DNA from 4 places in the Streptococcus sp. ST14 genome. Region 3 is predicted to be linked to each of the others. Evidence: predicted binding sites of a transcription regulator. Region 3 holds the regulator's gene; each other region holds the start of a gene.

Region 1 (5,111 bases), on a different contig from region 3:
AAGAGCGATAGCAACACCGATAGCACCAAATCCGATTAGAGTAATATCTGATACAGCAGCAAGAACGAAACCAAGAGCGAAGAATGGCCATACTTCACGAGTTGCCATCATGTTGATAACCATAGCGTAACCAACGGCAACGACCATACCACCACCGATAGCCATACCATCTTTGAGCCAGTCTGGCATGGCACTAAGGATACTTTGTACAGTTTCAGTTGGAACCATAAGGAGAAGAGCTGCGGGAAGCGCGATACGAAGTCCTTGGAAAAGTAGCGCAATAAAATGCGCACGCTCCACAGCGCCGAAGTCACCTTTTTTAGCGGCAGCATCAGCAGTGTGAACCAAACCAACTGAAATTGTACGTACAATCATAGTTAAGAATAGACCAGCAACGGCAAGAGGGATAGCAACCGCTTGGGCAACACCGATACCTGTCTTGGTAAAGTCACCACCAAGAACCATGATAATGGCAGCAGCGACAGAAGCAAGTGCAGCATCAGGAGCGATAGCAGCACCGATATTTGACCAACCAAGGGCAATCATTTGAAGCGATCCACCGAGGATAATCCCTGCTTCCAAGTGACCTGTTACAAGCCCAATAAGGGTACAGGCTACAAGTGGTTGGTGAAATTGGAATTGGTCGAGGACGCCTTCAAGACCTGCAAGGAAGGCTACAACGACTACTAAAACCATAGAAATAATAGACATCTTTAAAATCCTTTCATAAATAATGGCTTATTTGACATTGGCTTTGTTAATCAAGTCAAACAAATCTTTTTTAGAATCATTTGGTACTTTACGGACATCGAATTCAACACCCAAGTCACGCATTTTTTCAAATGTAGCAACATCTTCTTTGTCCATAGACAAAACGGTATTGACCAATGTTTTACCTGTTGAGTGAGCCATAGAACCAACGTTAAGAGTCTTGATTGGCACGCCACCTTCGATTGCACGAAGGGCATCTTGAGGTGTTTCAAACAAGATAAGGGCATGTGTTTCTCCAAAGCGTGGGTCTTTTGAAACCTCAATCAATTTTTGAATTGGAACCACATTGGCTCTGACATTATTTGGAGCTGCTTGTTTAATCAATTCTTTACGAAGATCGTCGTTGGCAACGTTATCTGAAGCAACGATAATACGGTCTGCTTTTGAATCTGGAGTCCAAGCAGTTGCAACCTGACCGTGAAGGAGACGAGTGTCAAGACGGGCAAGGTTAATCTTGAGTTTTCCATCTCCGATAACAGTTCCTTCTGGGATAGCAGCTTGGGCAACTGGAGCAGCTGCAGCAGTTGCAACTTCTTCAACTGGATTTAACTCTTCTGGAAGAGCTTTGATGCCATCTTTGGCTTCTTTAATAATATTAGCAGCGACTTTTTCTACACCTGCAGCAGCGTCCATCAGGCGCTCTGTGTAGGCTTGAATTAACATCGGTAAGTTAAGTCCTGTGATGATGGCAAACTTACGCTCAGGATTTTCTCCCATCACGCGACTAGCTTGGTTAAATGGAGATCCACTCCAAAGGTCAGCCAAAACTAGAACCTCATCTTCTGCGTCAAATGCAGCAACAGCGTTATTAAACTTAGCGTATAGATCATCAGGACCTTCGTTTGGCATAAAGGTTACAACTTGAACCTTTTCTTGTTCACCAAAAATCATAGATCCTGACTGATGAATACCCGCAGCAAATTCGCCGTGGCTCGCAATAATGATTCCGATACTCATTATTGTCATTCCTCCTTTTTTGTTTTAGTTTTCGTTTAAGAAAACTTTAAGACTGTTTAAGTATAAACCGTTTTCATCTAAAAATCAACTATTTATCATAAAATAATTAAAAAGATTACATCTGAAAATATTGATATATTGAGTTTTGGAGACGTTTTTTTGAATCCTTATTAAAAAATTTAATATAAAAAAGTTGGAAGCGTATTCCAACTTTTAAAATAGATTTTTATTAGATTAGTGGGTGAAGTCGAGTACCATACGTCCTTGGATTTGACCTTTTTCCATTTCGTCGAAAATGGCTACGGCATCTTCTATTGGACGTTTTTGAACAACTGGAACTACCAAACCTTCTGCACCGAATTGGAAGGCTTCTTCCAAGTCTTTACGAGTTCCAACAAGAGAACCGATGACTTGGATTCCATCTAGAACGGTTTTCACGATGCTGAGTTCCATCATTTCAGAAGGAAGACCAACAGCGACGACGCGACCACCAGCACGAACTGAGTCAACAGCCTGGTTGAAGGCAACTTTAGATACAGCAGTTACGACCGCTGAATGAGCTCCTCCATCAGTTTTTTCCTTGATGAGTCCAGGTACATCTTCAACTTCGAGGCCGTTAATCACAATGTCAGCACCTACTTCTTTTGCAAGGGCAAGTTTGTCGTTATTGATATCAACTGCGATGACATGAGCATTGAATACTTTTTTAGCGTATTGAACAGCTAGGTTACCAAGTCCACCAGCGCCGTAAAGAACAACCCATTGGCCTGGTTCAACTTTGGCTTCTTTAATGGCTTTATAGGTTGTTACACCAGCACATGTGATAGAAGAGGCTTGGGCTGGATCAAGTCCGTCAGGAACTTTGACAGCATAGTCTGCAGTTACGATACATTGTTCAGCCATACCACCATCTACTGAGTAGCCGGCATTTTTCACTGTACGGCAAAGGGTTTCGCGACCAGTTGTACAGTATTCGCAAGTACCACATCCTTCAAAGAACCAAGCAACGCTGACGCGGTCACCGACTTTAAGGCTTTTCACATCTGGGGCAATTTCTTTAACGATACCGACACCTTCGTGACCTAGGACACGTCCTGGTACCTGACCGAAGTCGCCATGGGCAACGTGGAGGTCAGTGTGGCAAACACCACAGTATTCAATTTCTACAAGTGCTTCCCCAGTTTCAAGTGGGCGGAGTACTTTTTCTTCAACAGCAACACCAGTGCTTTCTGGATTTACAACAACAGCTTTCATAGCTATCCTCCTTTATATTGACCGAGAACAGGGACAACGGGACTGGATTGATTTTGTGTCAACAGAGTCGAGTGTAACGAGCTCTCTTGTATTTATATGTAAAGTATATCACAAAAGAAAGCCTTTTCCAAGGTTTTGGTGGTAAAAAATAGAACAATCGATTAACTGGTTGATGAGGCTGTGAAAAGAGCACAAAGACCAGCTCGCAAGCTGGTCAGTAGGGGCTATAAGAATAAGTCTTGCAGGGTTTTGGCAACTCCATCTTGGTCATTGGTCAGGGCAATTTGCTCATCTGCATAAGGGAGTAGCTCTGGATTGGCATTTTTCATGGCATAGCCCTTCCCAGCAAAAGCGAGCATTTCGGTATCATTGTGTTCATCTCCAAAAGCAATCAAATCTTTTTTGTCGCGGTTCATTACCTTGAGCAAGTAGTCCAAAGCAAAGGCCTTATTGACACCTTTTGGGGTACACTCAAGGATATTGAGCGGACCTCCCCAGGTATTGATAGACAGTTGATGCTGGTAGAAGGCGTTCATTTCTTTTGCCAAGGCATATTTGTCACTGGCTCTGGTCTGTAACAGAATACAGTTAGGATCCTTGGTTACTAACTCTGGCTGAAATTGATCTTCAGGCTGGAAAGCTTCTACACCAAATAGTTTAGGATCGGCAATTTCTTCATTGGGATTTGTGATGTAGAATTTTTTACGGTATTCTCCAGCGATAAAATCGGCTTGAATGTCCTCAGAACGTCGAACCATGTCTAGCAGATATTTTTTGTCTACCGTCAAACACTTTTCAAAGTCCCAAACTTGGTCTGGTAAATGAGTAAGGGAGCCGTTGAAATTAATCATAGGAGTGTCTAAGCCTAGTTCACGGTAAAAATCTTTTGACATACGATACGGACGGCCTGTCGTGATGATGACATGGTGTCCTTTTTCTGAAATTTTTTTGATCGTCTCTTTGGTGAAATCGGAGAGCTTGCTTTCATTATTTAGCAGGGTTCCGTCCAAATCGACTGCGATAATTTTTTTAGTCATATAAACCTTCCTAGTCGTTTCCAGATAAGATGTCTACTATTATATCAAAAAGAAGGAAGAAAAGCAGACAAGAACAAAAACTACAGTTGCTTTGATTTATTAAATAATTCAAACAAACATATTGAAAAGGTGAATGATAAATGATATAATACTGATATTGTTCGTAAAAAACAAAAGGAGATTAAAGATGGACAAACTATTTAAACTAAAAGAGCACGGGACAGATGTCCGTACAGAGGTGCTTGCTGGTTTAACAACATTCTTTGCAATGAGTTATATTCTCTTTGTAAACCCTCAAATGCTTTCCCAAACGGGTATGCCTGTTCAAGGTGTGTTCTTGGCAACGATTATCGGTTCTGTAGTTGGTACTTTGATGATGGCTTTCTATGCTAATTTGCCGTACGCACAAGCACCAGGTATGGGACTAAATGCCTTCTTCACCTTTACAGTTGTATTTGGGATGGGCTATACTTGGAAAGAGGCTCTTGGTATGGTCTTCATTTGTGGAATTATTTCACTGATTATTACCTTAACAAATGTTCGTAAAATGATCATCGAATCTATTCCAACAACACTTCGTTCAGCTATTTCGGCTGGTATTGGTGTTTTCCTTGCCTATGTTGGAATTAAGAATGCTGGTCTCTTGAAATTCTCAATCGATCCAGGTACTTATACGGTAGCAGGTGAAGGAGCAGACAAGGCTCAAGCTGCACTTACTGCAAACTCCGCAGCTGTTCCAGGATTGGTAGACTTCAATACTCCAGCCGTATTGGTAGCTCTTGCAGGTTTGGCTATTACCATTTTCTTTGTTGTTAAAGGCATCAAGGGTGGAATCATTCTTTCTATTTTAACAACGACTGTGCTTGCCATTGCTGTTGGTGTTGTCAAATTATCAGGGATTGACTTTGCTAGCAACAATCTTTCAGCAGCGGTTAATGATTTAGGAACTTTGTTTGGTGCTGCTCTTGGTTCAGAAGGTTTAGGATCTTTGATTTCAAACACTTCGCGTTTACCAGAAACCTTGATGGCTATTCTTGCCTTCTCACTAACGGATATTTTTGATACAATCGGTACTCTTATCGGTACTGGTGA
Region 2 (5,111 bases), on a different contig from region 3:
CCATAAGGCCTATGAGACTGGTAAAGGTTCCATTGTCCTTCGTTCTCGTACAGAGATTGAAACCACTAAGACAGGTCGTGAGCGCATCGTTGTAACGGAATTCCCTTATATGGTTAATAAAACCAAGGTACATGAGCATATTGTTCGCTTGGTTCAGGAAAAACGAATTGAGGGCATTACAGCCGTACGTGATGAGTCCAACCGCGAAGGCGTTCGCTTTGTAATCGAGGTTAAACGCGACGCGTCTGCCAACGTTATCCTTAACAACCTCTTCAAGATGACCCAGATGCAAACCAACTTTGGTTTCAACATGTTGGCGATTCAAAATGGTGTGCCAAAAATCTTGTCCCTTCGTCAAATTTTGGATGCTTATATCGAACACCAAAAAGAAGTGGTTGTTCGCCGTACTCGTTTTGACAAGGAAAAAGCAGAAGCGCGTGCGCACATCTTAGAAGGTCTTTTAATTGCACTTGATCATATCGACGAAGTGATTCGTATTATCCGTGCAAGTGAAACAGATGCCGAAGCACAAGCTGAGTTGATGAGCAAGTTTAAGCTTTCAGAGCGTCAAAGTCAGGCAATCCTTGATATGCGTCTTCGTCGTTTGACAGGATTGGAACGTGATAAGATTCAGTCTGAATATGATGAATTGATCGCCTTAATTGCAGATTTGGCAGATATCCTTGCCAAGCCTGAGCGCGTGGCTCAAATCATCAAAGAGGAATTGGACGAAGTCAAACGCAAGTTTGGTGACAAACGTCGTACGGAGTTGATGGTCGGAGAAGTCTTGACACTTGAGGACGAAGACTTGATTGAGGAGACGGATGTTTTGATTACCCTATCTAACAAGGGCTATATCAAACGTTTGGACCAAGGTGAGTTTACTGCCCAAAAACGTGGAGGCCGTGGAGTTCAAGGTACCGGGGTTAAGGATGATGACTTTGTGCGTGAGTTGGTTTCAACTAGCACCCATGATCATCTGCTCTTCTTTACCAATAAAGGACGCGTATACCGACTAAAAGGTTATGAAATCCCAGAATATGGTCGTACAGCCAAGGGCTTGCCAGTTGTCAATCTATTGAAGTTGGACGAAGGTGAGAGCATTCAGACCATCATCAACGTTGAGTCTGAACGTAGTGATGACGCCTATCTCTTCTTTACAACTCGTCACGGTGTCGTGAAGAGAACCAGTGTCAAAGAATTTGCAAATATTCGTCAAAATGGACTTAAAGCCTTGAATCTCAAGGATGAGGATGAATTAATCAATGTCTTGCTGACAGAAGAAGATACGGATATTATCATTGGTACCAAGTATGGTTATGCTGTTCGCTTTAATCAATCAGCTGTTCGTGGCATGAGTCGTATCGCGACAGGTGTTCGAGGGGTCAATCTTCGTGATGGAGACACAGTAGTTGGTGCTAGCGTGATTACAAATCAAGACGAAGTTCTTATCATTACTGAAAAAGGATACGGTAAACGTACACTTGCTACGGAATATCCTACCAAAGGCCGTGGTGGTAAAGGGATGAAGACAGCCAATGTTGCTGAGAAGAATGGTCCTCTGGCAGGTCTCCTCACTGTTAAGGGGGATGAAGACCTGATGATTATCACAGATACAGGTGTCATGATCCGTACAAATGTTGCCAATATTTCACAAACGGGACGCTCAACTATGGGAGTTAAGGTGATGCGTCTAGATCAGGATGCTAAGATTGTAACCTTTACAACGGTTGCTGCGGCAGAAAAAGAAGAAGTTGGGACTGAAATTGAAACAGAAGGTGAAGCATAATGTCTCATAAAAAAACGAAAAATAAAAAGAGTAAGAAAAATAAGCGCAGAAATCTATTTATCAATATTTTAGCGGGTTTCTTAATTCTTCTTTCCTTAGCCTTGATTTTTAATTCAAAGATTCGCGATATCTTTTTGGTATGGAATACCAATAAATACCAAGTCAATCAAGTCACTAAGGAAAATATAGATGAAAACCTAAAATCCGAGGGAAATTTTGATTTTGACTCTGTTAAGTCTATTTCATCTGAAGCTGTATTGGCTTCACAATGGGATGCTCAGAAACTTCCTGTTATTGGAGGTATCGCTATTCCTGAGGTGGAGATTAACCTCCCTATTTTCAAAGGGTTGGATAATGTAAACTTGTTCTACGGAGCAGGGACCATGAAACCAGATCAAAAAATGGGAGAAGGGAACTATTCTCTAGCCAGTCACCATATCTTTACTGCTGAAAATGCCAGTCAAATGCTCTTCTCACCTTTGGTCAATGCCAAAGCGGGTATGAAAATTTACCTGACGGATAAGGATAAAGTTTATACTTATGAGATTACAGAAGTAAAACGTGTTACACCAGACCGTGTAGATGAAATCGAAGATCGTGATGGCGTAAAAGAGATTACTTTGGTTACCTGTGTTGATTATAATGCGACCGAGCGTATAATCGTCAAAGGAATCTTTAAAGAATCAAAAGCTTATTCTGAGACTTCTGAGGATATTTTGAAGGCCTTTAATCAACCGTATAGACAACGTTATTAAGAATGAATGAACCAGTGAAGTGCTATTTCACTGGTTTTTATGTTAACAAAATAGAATCAAAATAGTTCTTATGAAAAAGGATAAGAAGGCTTAGGATAAAGATTTTTAAGATAAATATTTTAGAAATTTACGGAAAACGCTTTCTAGAAAACAAGAATTATGTTATAATTATCACAAATAAAAGTTTAGGAGTTTTTTTATGGTCTCTTCAGAATTTATTTCAAAGATTGAATTTGCTTGCAAGAAGAAAGAAAGTCTTTATAGCCAAAGCAAGTTTAAGTATGCGATTCGTTCCATGTTTGCAGGTGCTTTTATGACATTTAGTACGGCTGCAGGTGCAGTTGGTGCTGACTTGATAAATAAAATCGCACCAGGCAGTGGTCGCTTCCTCTTCCCATTCGTTTTTGCTTGGGGATTGGCCTACATTGTTTTCTTGAATGCTGAGCTGGTAACTTCAAATATGATGTTTTTGACAGCTGGTAGTTTCTTGAAAAAAATCTCTTGGAGAAAAACAGCTGAGATTTTGCTTTACTGTACCTTCTTCAATCTCATCGGAGCTTTGATAGCAGGTTGGGGCTTTGCTCATTCGGCAGCCTATGCAAATCTAACACATGATAGCTTCATTTCAGGGGTTGTAGAGATGAAGTTAGGCCGTTCCAATGAGCTAGTCTTGCTTGAAGGTATTTTAGCCAATATCTTTGTAAACATTGCTATTCTTTCATTTGTTTTGGTGAAAGACGGTGGAGCCAAACTTTGGCTTGTTTTGTCAGCAATTTACATGTTTGTATTCTTAACAAACGAACACATTGCTGCGAACTTTGCTTCTTTTGCGATTGTTAAGTTTAGTGTTGCAGCAGATTCAATTGCTAACTTTGACATACCTAATATTCTTCGTCACTGGGGTGTAACCTTTATCGGGAACTTTATCGGAGGAGGTCTCTTGATGGGCTTACCATACGCCTTCCTCAATAAAAACGAAGATACTTATGTCGATTAAAGAAATGAGCACGAGTGAATCGTGCTTTTTTGTTTGAGACGTAAGACTAGTCATAGTTGTTCCTTATATCAAAATATAGAAAAACGGTATTGGAAAAGACTAGCCCAAGATGATACAATATCCCTAATGAAGCTATTTGGAGGTCGTCTTATGACTCGTGATTTTAAATTTGAAACTCTACAATTACATGCTGGGCAAGTAGTTGATCCAGCAACTAAGTCTCGTGCAGTACCGATTTATCAAACAACATCCTTCGTTTTTGATGACACGCAAGAAGGTGCCGATTTGTTTGCCTTGAGAAAACCAGGGAACATTTATACTCGTATTACCAACCCTACAACAGCGGCATTTGAAGAAAGAATAGCTGCTCTTGAAGGTGGTGTTGGGGCACTAGCGACAGCATCAGGTATGGCTGCTGTAACCTACACTATTTTGGCGCTTGCTCACGCAGGTGACCATGTGGTGGCTGCGTCAACTATTTACGGTGGGACCTTCAACCTCTTGAAGGAAACCCTTCCTCGTTATGGGATCACAACTACCTTTGTGGATGTGGATAATTTGGAAGAAGTGGAAGCAGCTATCAATGACAATACCAAGCTTGTCTTGATTGAAACCTTGGGGAATCCCTTGATTAACATTCCTGACTTAGAAAAATTGGCTGAGATTGCGCATAAACACCAGATTCCTCTCGTTTCGGACAACACTTTTGCCGCACCATATTTGATTAACGTCTTCTCTCACGGTGTAGATATTGCCATTCACTCAGCAACTAAGTTTATCGGTGGACATGGTACGACTATTGGAGGAGTGATTGTCGATAGTGGTCGTTTTGACTGGAAGGCTTCAGGGAACTTCCCTCAATTTGTTGAGGAAGACCCAAGTTACCATAACTTGAGCTATACTCGTGATGTGGGTGCAGCAGCCTTTATTATCGCTGTTCGTGTTCAATTGCTCCGTGATACAGGTGCTGCCTTGTCACCATTTAATGCCTTTCTCTTGCTCCAAGGGCTTGAAACGCTATCTCTTCGTGTCGAACGCCATGTGCAAAATGCTGAGAAAATTGTTGATTTCCTTGTCAACCATCCTAAGGTAGAGAAGGTAAATTATCCAAAACTTGCTGACAGTCCTTACCATGACTTGGCTGAGAAATATTTGCCAAAAGGTGTTGGTTCAATCTTTACCTTCCATGTTAAAGGCGGAGAGGCAGAAGCTCGCAAGGTTATTGATAATTTGGAAATCTTCTCTGACCTTGCAAACGTGGCAGATGCAAAATCTCTTGTTGTCCATCCTGCGACAACCACTCACGGTCAGTTGTCAGAAAAAGATCTAGAAGCAGCAGGTGTAACACCAAACCAAATCCGCTTGTCGATCGGTCTTGAAAATGTAGAGGATTTGATTGAAGATTTGCGTTTGGCCTTGGAAAAAATTTAAAGTAACAGATATAAACAGTGGGTTTCGACTCACTGTTTTTGATTTTCCCTCAAGCATGATATAATGGTTACAGAAGTCTAGAAAGAGGAAAGTTATGAACGAAATCAAATGCCCCAACTGTGGGGAAGTCTTTACAGTA
Region 3 (5,111 bases):
AAAACATTGTACCGTAAAAGGACTGTTATATGGCCTTTTTACTTTTACACAATTATACGGACTTTATCAATTGAAATCTTCGATTTTATAATATCTTTTTTTATGAATAAGAATATCTCTGTAAAAGTAAAGACTTGAATGAAATTTACTTTTTAGTTTGGCATCTGCCTTTTTACAAAATAGTTTTGCCTTTTTAGACATTTCTTTCAGCTGTTTTTCTTTTTCTTTTTGAGATAGTTTATCGAAATTCTCTTTATTCTTAGAAAAAGATTGGTAACTTTCCGCTGTTAAAAGTCTATAGAGATTAGAAAGATGAAAGCAAACACTTATTTCTTTTTCATTGTTTGATAAGAAAAGATTAGCTTCCTTTTTCTTATAAGATATGAAAAAGGAAGCTTCTATATCTCTCAAAATCTCATGAGTAGAAGGTATTTTAATTTCATTCATGATTTAATAACCTATTTATAAGTCCTAGAGTTCGTTAACAACATAGTCAAATAGCATTTTATCTTTGGGGCGATTCTCAAAGAGAAATTCAGGATGCCATTGAACACCAAGATAAGGAAAGCCGTCCGTAGTGGTCACAGCCTCAATGATTCCATCTTTAGGATCATGTGCTACAACCTTAAGATTTGAGGCTAGATCTTTAATGCTCTGGTGGTGGAAGGAGTTGATGTGAGAGATTTCTCCATAGATTTCTCGGAGAATGGTATCAGGTTCCGTTACGAGGCGTTGGGTAGTGTATTCGGCTGAACAGTCCTGCCAATGATCCTCAATATCTTGGTGAAGCGTGCCTCCCATGGCGACATTGAAAAGTTGAGTACCCCGACAAACAGAGAAAATTGGCTTCTTTTGCTTAATCGCTTCTTTGATAAGTGCTAGTTCAAAAATATCTCTTTGAAGGTGGTAGTCATCACTATCAATAGCCTTTGGTTCACCATAGTATTTTGGATCAACATTTTGCCCACCCGTTAGGATGAGCTTATCAATGATACTGATGTAATAGGCAGCCATTTCTTGATCACCAATCGGTAGGATGATTGGAATTCCGCCAGCGTCCTTGACTCCTTCAATAAATCCCTTCGCTGCATAGCTCATCATGATGTCATCATCTGGATGAGTTTTTTCATTTCCTGTAATCCCAATAACTGGTTTTTTCATAAATGCTTTCGCTTTCTAATCCTCTTTACGCATAAAATAGAGGAGGGTTTGGAGTTCACTTGTCAAATCAACATACTGAACGACCACATCTTTTGGGAGGTGAAGGTGAACAGGGGAAAAGCTGAGAATACCTTTTATACCAGCATCAACCAAAAGATTGGCAACTTCTTGTGATTTAACACTTGGAACTGTTAGGATAGCAGTTTTGACATCTGCTTCTTTGATTTTTTCTTTAATCTGAGAGATACCATAGATTGGAATCCCATCAGGCGTCTGGCTTCCAACTTCTGGATGGTCATCTAGGTCAAAGGCCATGATAATTTTCATCTTGTTACGCTCATGGAAGCGGTAGTGGAGAAGGGCATGGCCCATATTTCCAATCCCAACCAACATAACATTTGTAATGGAGTTATCATTTAGGAGGTCAGCAAAAAAATTCATCAATTTTTTGACATCGTAACCAAAACCTCGACGACCTAGTTCACCAAAATAGGAAAAATCCCGACGAACGGTCGCAGAATCGATACCGATAGCCTCTGCAATTTGCTTGGAGTTGGCACGTTCGATTTTTTCTGCATGAAATCGCTTGAAAATTCGGTAGTAAAGAGAGAGTCTTTTTGCTGTTGCTTTTGGAATAGCAGACTGTTTATCTTTCACAAAATCACAACCTTTCTATTCTTCTATTTTATAGAAACATTGTGAAAAAATCAACAAAAACAAGAAAAAACTAAGAAATTTCTTAGTTTTTATCTGAAAAATGAGCTTGTGATAGAAAACGGTAGAGATCGCCAACCAATCCTTGATAAATCACCTTATCATTCAGCGTTAAGGAGCTGATTAGGAGAGTATCAGGTAGGGTCACACAGCCTGATAGAGATAACATAAGCTCTTCGTAATCCTTATATTCAAGTGTACGTTCTACGTGATAGTTATCTTGATAGGTAAGTCGATACATAGTCAATTATCTTTCTTCTTTAGTGAAGATACCGCGTTCTACTAAACTGTCCATGAGGAAGTAGAATTTTTCCTGATGAATGTGGTGGTCTTCTGATTTAAAGATATTAACCAAACGAAGGCCTGACTTGTCAGTGATGTTGAGTTTAGCACCTGTAAGGTCTTTGTTGATGATGATTTTTAGCTTGAAACCTTCACCGCTGTTGGGTACTTTCTCAAGCAAACGAGTCAGTTCGAAGTTTCCAACTTTTGTTTCAAAGAAAGTATTATCTTTCAGTGTGAACTTTTTGACAGTTGGGCTAAGTGTGTAGTCGTAGCGGCAGTTTTGTAGTTTAATGGTTTTTTCGAATGCCATTAGATTAATCTCCAATAATATTTTTTAAGGTTTGTGCGAGTTGTATCAGTTCATCCTCGGTGTTAAGAGGAGAGAGACTGATACGGACAGATTCTTTCAATCGATGTGAATCTGGTCCATAAAATGCTTCAAGTACATGACTGGTTTGCACAATACCAGCAGTACAAGCCGAACCGGTAGAAATTGAAATTCCTTCAAGATCTAACCGAAGTAAAAGTAAATCATTTTTCTGACCAGGAAAACCGATATTAAAAACATAAGGCAGTTGGTCTTGACTTTCATTGAGATAGTAGTCTAAATCGGAAATCTCTTTTAGAAAAATAGATTTAAGTGCGCTTAGTTTTTGGTAATGCTCAACTTGGTCATTCAAATCCTCTTTGAGAGCAGAGACCATACCTACAATGGCAGCGAGGTTTTCTGTTCCAGCCCGTTTCTTTTGTTCTTGGTCTCCACCGTGAAGGTAGGAATCAAAGTCCGCGGAAGAAGCATAAAGAAATCCGACTCCTTTTGGTCCATGGAATTTGTGGGCAGAAGCGCTGAGGAAATCAATTCCTAACTCCTCTGGATGGATAGGAATTTTCCCAATAGCTTGAACAGCATCTACATGATATGCAGCAGGATGATCTTTTAAAATACGTCCAATCTCAGCGATAGGTAAGAGACTTCCTGTTTCATTATTAGCATACATGGTGGAAACGAGAATGGTATCGTCACGTAAGGCTTTTTGAATTTGCTGGGCAGTTATCTCTTGATTTACTGGTTGGATGATAGTTGCTTCAAAACCAAAATGTTGCACCAGATAATCGATAGTTTCAAGTACAGAATGGTGTTCAATAGCTGTCGTGATGATATGTCTTCCACGATTTTGATGACGGAGACAATAGCCGATAATGGCTGTATTGTTACTTTCTGTACCGCCAGACGTGAAAAAGATATGTTGAGGTTTGGTTCCTAGCAAGTGGGCTAAGTCCTGACGAGCCTCTCGCAAGAGTTTGCCAGCCTGCCGACCATGACTATGAATACTAGAAGGATTACCATGAGTTTCTTGCATGACCTTGGTCATTTCAGAAATAGCTACTGCTGACATAGGAGTCGTAGCAGCATTGTCCAAATAAATCAAAGAATCACCTTATTTCTTTTTGTTGTAAGCAAAGAGTGGGCTGACTGGTTTTCTTTCATGGATGCGGACGATAGCATCACCAATTAATTCGCTAGCAGTAATGTAGCATACATTTTCTGGAGTTCTTTCTTTGGTTGCTACTGAGTCTGTCACAAGGATTTCTTTGATGTTTGTAGCGTCAAGAAGGTCTGCTGCACCTTCAACAAATAAACCGTGACTAGAAACTGCATAAATCTCAGTTGCACCTTCACGTTCAACGATTTTGGCTGCTTCAGAGAAAGTACGACCAGTATTTAGGATATCGTCAATCAAGATAGCCTTCTTGCCTTCAACATCCCCAATGATATAGCCTTCGTTACGATCAGAATCGTCTTGGGCGTAGTCAATGATAGCAATAGGAGCATCAAGGTATTCAGCCAAACTACGTGCACGTTTAACACCAGAGTTCTTTGGACTGACAACAACAACATCAGAACCAAGAAGTCCTTTATCACAGTAGTGCTTAGCAAATAGAGGAACAGTATAAAGATTGTCTACAGGAATATCAAAGAAACCTTGGACCTGAACAGCGTGGAGGTCAAGCGTTAGAACACGGCTTACACCAGCTTTGACAAGCATATTGGCAACTAGTTTTGCAGTGAGGGGTTCGCGAGAAGAAGCGATACGATCCTGACGCGCATAACCAAAGTAAGGGAGGACAACGTTGATACTATGAGCACTTGCACGTACACAAGCGTCAACCATGATTAACAACTCCATCAAGTGGTTGCTAACAGGGTAGCTGGTTGACTGGATGATGTAGACGTCGTAACCACGGACACTTTCTTCAATGTTGACCTGGATTTCGCCGTCAGAAAATTGACGAGAGGATAATTTCCCGAGAGGTACACCAACTGTATCAGCAATCTTTTGAGCGATTTCATGGTTAGAGTTTAGGGTGAAAAGTTTCATGTTGTTTCTATCTGACATTATAGACCGTCCTCTGTAAACTTTGTGAATCTTCTTTGAGAAAGTTTTGTTTTTCAAAGCCAGATTCTTTTATTTTTATCTTTTCTATTTTACCAAAAAAAGGAGATTATTTCAGCTTTTTTTCATGCTTTTAATAAAACGAATTAATTTTGATGGAGCTTTCTGATAAGTTATCTGATTTTCATCTAAAAATCTCTGAAAATCTTCTTTCCCTTTTTCATGGTCAGTGACTTCAAGCTCGAGTTCATAGTCCGTCTGATCAAAGTAGTGACTTTCATCTAAGGCCATTAAGCCAATCTCAGTTTTCATTTCATAACGAAGGGTGGAAAGGCAGCCTAGAACAAGCCAGTCATGGCTTTCGATGCCAATCTTAGCGAGCTTCTCTAGAACGAGCCCTTGAGGTAGTTTTTGTTTTTCTAGGTATGATTCAGCTTCTGGAAGAGTTAGTTTCTGGTTGTATTCCATATTTCCTACAGTTTGAGGCACTTTTAAGGTCAATTCCGCCCAATCTGAAAAGGTGCGAATGCGCATGGCAACCTTCTTTTCACGCAA
Region 4 (5,111 bases), on a different contig from region 3:
AAAGAAAATGTTGCAGACCGTGGCGCATCAGCTTATCAAGCTTGGACAAAATTAGTTGCTGATTATAAAGAAGCTCATCCAGAACTGGCTACAGAAGTAGAAGCCATCATCGACGGACGTGACCCAGTTGAGGTGACTCCAGCAGACTTCCCAGCCTTAGAAAATGGTTTCTCTCAAGCAACTCGTAATTCAAGCCAGGATGCTTTGAACGTTGTAGCTGCTAAATTGCCAACTTTCTTAGGTGGTTCAGCTGACCTCGCTCACTCAAACATGACTTATATCAAAACGGACGGACTTCAAGACGACGCTAATCGCTTGAACCGCAACATTCAGTTTGGTGTTCGTGAGTTTGCAATGGGAACAATCTTGAACGGGATGGCCCTTCACGGTGGACTTCGTGTATACGGTGGTACTTTCTTCGTCTTCTCTGACTATGTGAAAGCAGCTGTCCGCTTGTCAGCCTTGCAAGGACTTCCTGTGACTTATGTCTTTACCCACGATTCAATCGCAGTTGGGGAAGATGGTCCAACGCACGAACCAGTTGAACACTTAGCAGGTCTTCGTGCTATGCCAAATCTCAATGTTTTCCGCCCAGCAGATGCGCGTGAAACTCAAGCAGCTTGGTACCTTGCAGTGACAAGCGAAAAAACACCAACTGCTCTTGTCTTGACACGTCAAAACTTGACTGTCGAAGAGGGAACAGACTTTGACAAAGTTGCGAAAGGTGCCTATGTCGTCTATGAAAATGCAGCAGACTTTGATACGATCTTGATTGCAACAGGTTCAGAGGTGAATTTGGCGGTCGCAGCTGCCAAAGAATTGGCTAGCCAAGGGGCAAAAGTCCGTGTAGTCAGCATGCCATCAACAGATGTCTTTGACGCACAAGATGCAGCTTACAAGGAAGAAATCCTTCCAAATGCAGTTCGCCGTCGTGTTGCAGTTGAAATGGGTGCAACTCAAAACTGGTACAAGTATGTTGGTCTTGATGGTGCAGTTCTCGGTATTGATACCTTTGGAGCATCTGCCCCAGCACCAAAAGTATTGGCAGAGTACGGATTTACAGTTGAAAATCTAGTCAAAGTCGTTCAAAACTTGAAATAATCGCAGAAATCAGAGTGAAAACTCTGATTTTTTATAACCATAAAAACAAGGCACAATCTTGTAAAAGTAGCTGAAATTTGATATAGTAGTCCTATGTAAAATACAAAGGAGAAAATACTATGGAAAATATTAGTCCAAATTTAACATTTTTGATCATGCTTGTAGGTATGTTTGCCTTGATGTTCTTTATGCAACGTTCTCAAAAGAAACAAGCACAAAAGCGTATGGAAAGCTTGAACAAGCTTCAAAAAGGCTATGAAGTGATCACAATCGGTGGACTCTACGGAACAGTGGATGAAGTAGATACTGAGAAAGGTACAATCGTACTGGATGTAGATGGCGTTTATTTGACTTTTGAATTGGCTGCTATTAAGACCGTTTTGCCACTCAAAGAAGCTGTGACACCAGAAGGAACAGTTGTTGACGAAGGCGGAGCAATCGAAGAATAAAACGGGACCTGTCACTCCCGTTTTTCTATGAGACGAGAGGAAAAGGGATGAAAAAAATAGTATTTGTTTGCCTAGGAAATATCTGTCGTAGCCCCATGGCAGAGTTTGTGATGAAGTCCATGACGAGCGATTACCACGTTGAGAGTCGTGCAACGTCATCATGGGAACATGGCAATCCGATTCATAAGGGAACGCAAGGAATTTTCCAGCAATATCAGATCCCGTATGACAAAGATAAAACATCGCTTCAGATTGGCAGGGAAGACTTTGAATCGTTTGATTACATTATCGGTATGGATGCTTCAAACGTTTCAGATCTGCGTCACATGTGTCCTCAGGAACTACAGTACAAGATCTACTCTTTTGCGGCTGAAAATGTCCCAGATCCTTGGTATACAAGAGATTTTGAGGAAACCTATGCTCGTATCACAAGTGGATGTCAAAGCTGGCTAGATCGATTAGAAAAAGAGAGTGACAATGGAAAAGCTTAAACAATTTTATGAGAAGTGTAGAGTTTACCTAACTCGTCCTAGGTTAGAGCTTATTGCAGTAGTTGTAATGGTACTCTGTGCTCTTTCGGTATTTCTGCTAAATACGCCTAAAAAGGGTGTCCTGACACTTGATGGTGGAGCTCTTATTTATGATGGCACCTTGGTACGAGGGAAAATGAATGGTCAAGGAACCCTGACCTTTGAAAATGGAGACCAATATACAGGTGATTTCAATAATGGAGCCTTTAATGGAAAAGGGACTTTCCAATCAAAAGATGGCTGGAAATACGAAGGTGATTTTGTAAATGGCCAGGCTGAAGGTCAAGGGAAGTTGACGACAGAGCAAGAAGTTGTTTATGAAGGGACCTTTAAACAAGGCGTTTTTCAGCAAAAACAGTAGTCTCCAAGTTAGGAGACTATTTTTCAAAACCAGGGAGAAAACGCTTTCCGCGCTTGAATTCGATAACTAACTATTAACTAGAAAAACTTTGTGAAATAAAAAAATTTTTTCCATAATTTCACAATCGTCCAGACAAAACTCTATTGCGCAGCTATATTGAGAAAAAAATCACAATCTCGGAAAAATTCTTTGTGAAATACTTATGAAACTGTTTACAAAGCATAAAAAAAGAGTTATAATAAACTTGTGAAAAAATTAACAAAGGATAAAATCCTTAAAGGCTATGGAGGATAATATGGCTGATAAAAAAACAGTAACACCAGAGGAAAACCAACTTGCTGCTGAAAAGCATGTCGATGGTCTCGTGAAAAAAGCCTTGGTTGCGCTTGATGAAATGCGCAAGTTGAACCAAGAGCAAGTTGACTATATCGTGGCAAAAGCTTCGGTTGCAGCACTTGACGCGCACGGTATCCTTACACAACATGCAGTTGAAGAAACTGGTCGTGGGGTATTTGAAGATAAGGCAACAAAAAACCTATTTGCCTGCGAACACGTAGTGAACAATATGCGTGGAGTTAAGACAGTTGGAGTTATTGAAGATGATCCAATTACAGGTTTGACAAAGATTGCGGAACCTGTCGGTGTAATCTGTGGTGTCACTCCGACAACAAACCCAACTTCAACAGCGATTTTCAAATCATTGATTGCTTTGAAGACACGCAACCCAATCGTTTTTGCTTTCCATCCATCAGCTCAAGAATCATCAGCACACGCAGCACAAATCGTTCGCGATGCAGCGATTGCAGCCGGTGCACCTGAAAACTGTGTACAATGGATTACAAAGCCATCTATGGAAGCAACTGGAGCGCTAATGAACCACGAAGGTGTTGCAACTATTCTTGCAACTGGTGGGAACGCTATGGTTAAAGCTGCATACTCATGTGGAAAACCAGCTCTTGGGGTAGGTGCCGGAAACGTTCCTGCCTATGTAGAAAAATCTGCTGACCTTCGTCAAGCTGCTCATGACATCGTTATGTCTAAATCATTTGATAATGGGATGGTCTGTGCATCAGAACAAGCCGTTATCATTGATAAAGAAGTATATGACGAATTTGTAGAAGAATTTAAATCATATCACACTTACTTTGTAAACAAGAAAGAAAAAGCACTTCTTGAAGAATTCTGTTTCGGTGTAAAAGCTAATAGCAAAAACTGTGCAGGTGCTAAACTAAATGCAAATATCGTTGGTAAACCAGCAGCATGGATTGCTGAACAAGCAGGATTTAGCGTTCCAGAAGGAACAAACATCTTGGCGGCAGAATGTGCAGAAGTAGGACCGAAAGAACCATTGACTCGTGAGAAATTGTCACCAGTTATCGCTGTCCTAAAAGCTGAAGATACAGAAGACGGTCTTAAAAAAGCTCGTCAAATGGTTGAGTTTAACGGACTTGGTCACTCAGCAGCTATCCATACAAAAGACGAAGCTCTTGCTAAACGCTTTGGTACAGAAATCAAAGCAATGCGTATTATCTGGAACTCTCCATCTACTTTCGGTGGTATCGGGGACGTATACAATGCCTTCATTCCATCATTGACACTTGGATGTGGTTCATATGGACACAACTCAGTCGGTGATAACGTGAGTGCGATCAACCTTCTAAACATCAAGAAAGTAGGGAAACGTAGAAATAATATGCAATGGTTTAAAGTTCCTTCAAAAATTTACTTCGAACGCAACTCTATCCAATACCTTCAAACATGTGAAGATATTGAACGCGTTATGATTGTTACAGACAAATCGATCGAAAAACTTGGTTTTGTTCAACGCATTATTGACCAATTGAACAAACGCAGCAACCGTGTAACTGTCCAAGTCTTCTCAGACGTTGAACCAGACCCAGATATCACAACTGTAGAACGTGGTACTGAAGTAATGAGAGCATTTGAACCAGACACAATCATCGCTCTTGGTGGTGGTTCTCCAATGGATGCAGCGAAAGTAATGTGGCTCTTCTACGAACAACCACAAATCGACTTCCGTGACTTGGTTCAAAAATTCATGGACATCCGTAAACGTGCCTTCCGCTTCCCATCACTTGGTAAAAAAGCGAAGTACATCGGTATCCCAACAACTTCAGGTACAGGTTCAGAAGTAACACCATTTGCCGTTATCTCTGATAAGAAAAACAACCGTAAATACCCATTGGCTGACTACTCATTGACACCAACTATTGCCATTGTTGACCCTGCTTTGGTTGAGTCAGTTCCAGACTTCATCGCAGCTGATACAGGTATGGACGTCTTGACTCATGCTACTGAAGCCTACACTTCAAACTTTGCTAACGACTACACAGACGGTATCGCCCTTCAAACAATCAAACTTGTATTTGAATGGTTGGAAAAATCTGTTAAGACAGCTGACCCAGAAGCACGTGAAAAAATGCACAATGCATCTACAATGGCTGGTATGGCCTTTGCCAATGCCTTCCTTGGTATGAGCCACTCAATGGCCCACAAGATCGGTGCGGTTCACCATACTGTTCACGGACGTACAAACGCAATCTTGCTTCCATACGTTATCCGTTACAATGGTACTCGCCCATCTAAGACGACTACATGGCCTAAGTATAACTACTGGAAAGCTGACGAAAAATTCCAAGATATTGCTAG

The links. Region 3 encodes Rex, which represses fermentation and respiration genes when NADH is low (regulators of the CRP and FNR family bind a similar motif). Its sites were predicted from a motif close to TTGTGAANTANTTCACAA; they were not measured.
Region 1: adhP (alcohol dehydrogenase AdhP) is a predicted target of Rex. The motif match lies at 3,079-3,096, and genes of this name have one in related genera.
Region 2: ACIY19_RS02875 (formate/nitrite transporter family protein) is a predicted target of Rex. The motif match lies at 2,704-2,721, and genes of this name have one in related genera.
Region 4: adhE (bifunctional acetaldehyde-CoA/alcohol dehydrogenase) is a predicted target of Rex. The motif match lies at 2,686-2,703, and genes of this name have one in related genera.

Annotation. Positions count from the first base shown of each region.
Region 1 is NZ_JBJUSF010000009.1:61,273-66,383, reverse strand. It holds gene ACIY19_RS04715 (PTS mannose/fructose/sorbose transporter subunit IIC) at 1-711, opposite strand, end outside; gene ACIY19_RS04710 (PTS sugar transporter subunit IIB) at 739-1,728, opposite strand; gene adhP (alcohol dehydrogenase AdhP) at 1,963-2,982, opposite strand; gene ACIY19_RS04700 (Cof-type HAD-IIB family hydrolase) at 3,207-4,019, opposite strand; gene ACIY19_RS04695 (NCS2 family permease) at 4,207-5,111, shown strand, end outside.
Region 2 is NZ_JBJUSF010000005.1:75,607-80,717, reverse strand. It holds gene gyrA (DNA gyrase subunit A) at 1-1,789, shown strand, start outside; gene ACIY19_RS02880 (class A sortase) at 1,789-2,544, shown strand; gene ACIY19_RS02875 (formate/nitrite transporter family protein) at 2,744-3,541, shown strand; gene ACIY19_RS02870 (O-acetylhomoserine aminocarboxypropyltransferase/cysteine synthase family protein) at 3,692-4,972, shown strand; gene ACIY19_RS02865 (DUF2130 domain-containing protein) at 5,067-5,111, shown strand, end outside.
Region 3 is NZ_JBJUSF010000007.1:83,337-88,447, reverse strand. It holds gene ACIY19_RS04000 (hypothetical protein) at 67-447, opposite strand; gene ACIY19_RS03995 (gamma-glutamyl-gamma-aminobutyrate hydrolase family protein) at 472-1,161, opposite strand; gene ACIY19_RS03990 (redox-sensing transcriptional repressor Rex) at 1,177-1,818, opposite strand; gene ACIY19_RS03985 (DUF4649 family protein) at 1,901-2,116, opposite strand; gene ACIY19_RS03980 (DUF1831 domain-containing protein) at 2,123-2,470, opposite strand; gene ACIY19_RS03975 (cysteine desulfurase family protein) at 2,475-3,590, opposite strand; gene ACIY19_RS03970 (ribose-phosphate diphosphokinase) at 3,600-4,559, opposite strand; gene ACIY19_RS03965 (CYTH domain-containing protein) at 4,671-5,111, opposite strand, start outside.
Region 4 is NZ_JBJUSF010000026.1:6,544-11,654, reverse strand. It holds gene tkt (transketolase) at 1-1,101, shown strand, start outside; gene yajC (preprotein translocase subunit YajC) at 1,230-1,550, shown strand; gene ACIY19_RS08420 (low molecular weight protein-tyrosine-phosphatase) at 1,598-2,041, shown strand; gene ACIY19_RS08415 (MORN repeat-containing protein) at 2,028-2,441, shown strand; gene adhE (bifunctional acetaldehyde-CoA/alcohol dehydrogenase) at 2,737-5,111, shown strand, end outside.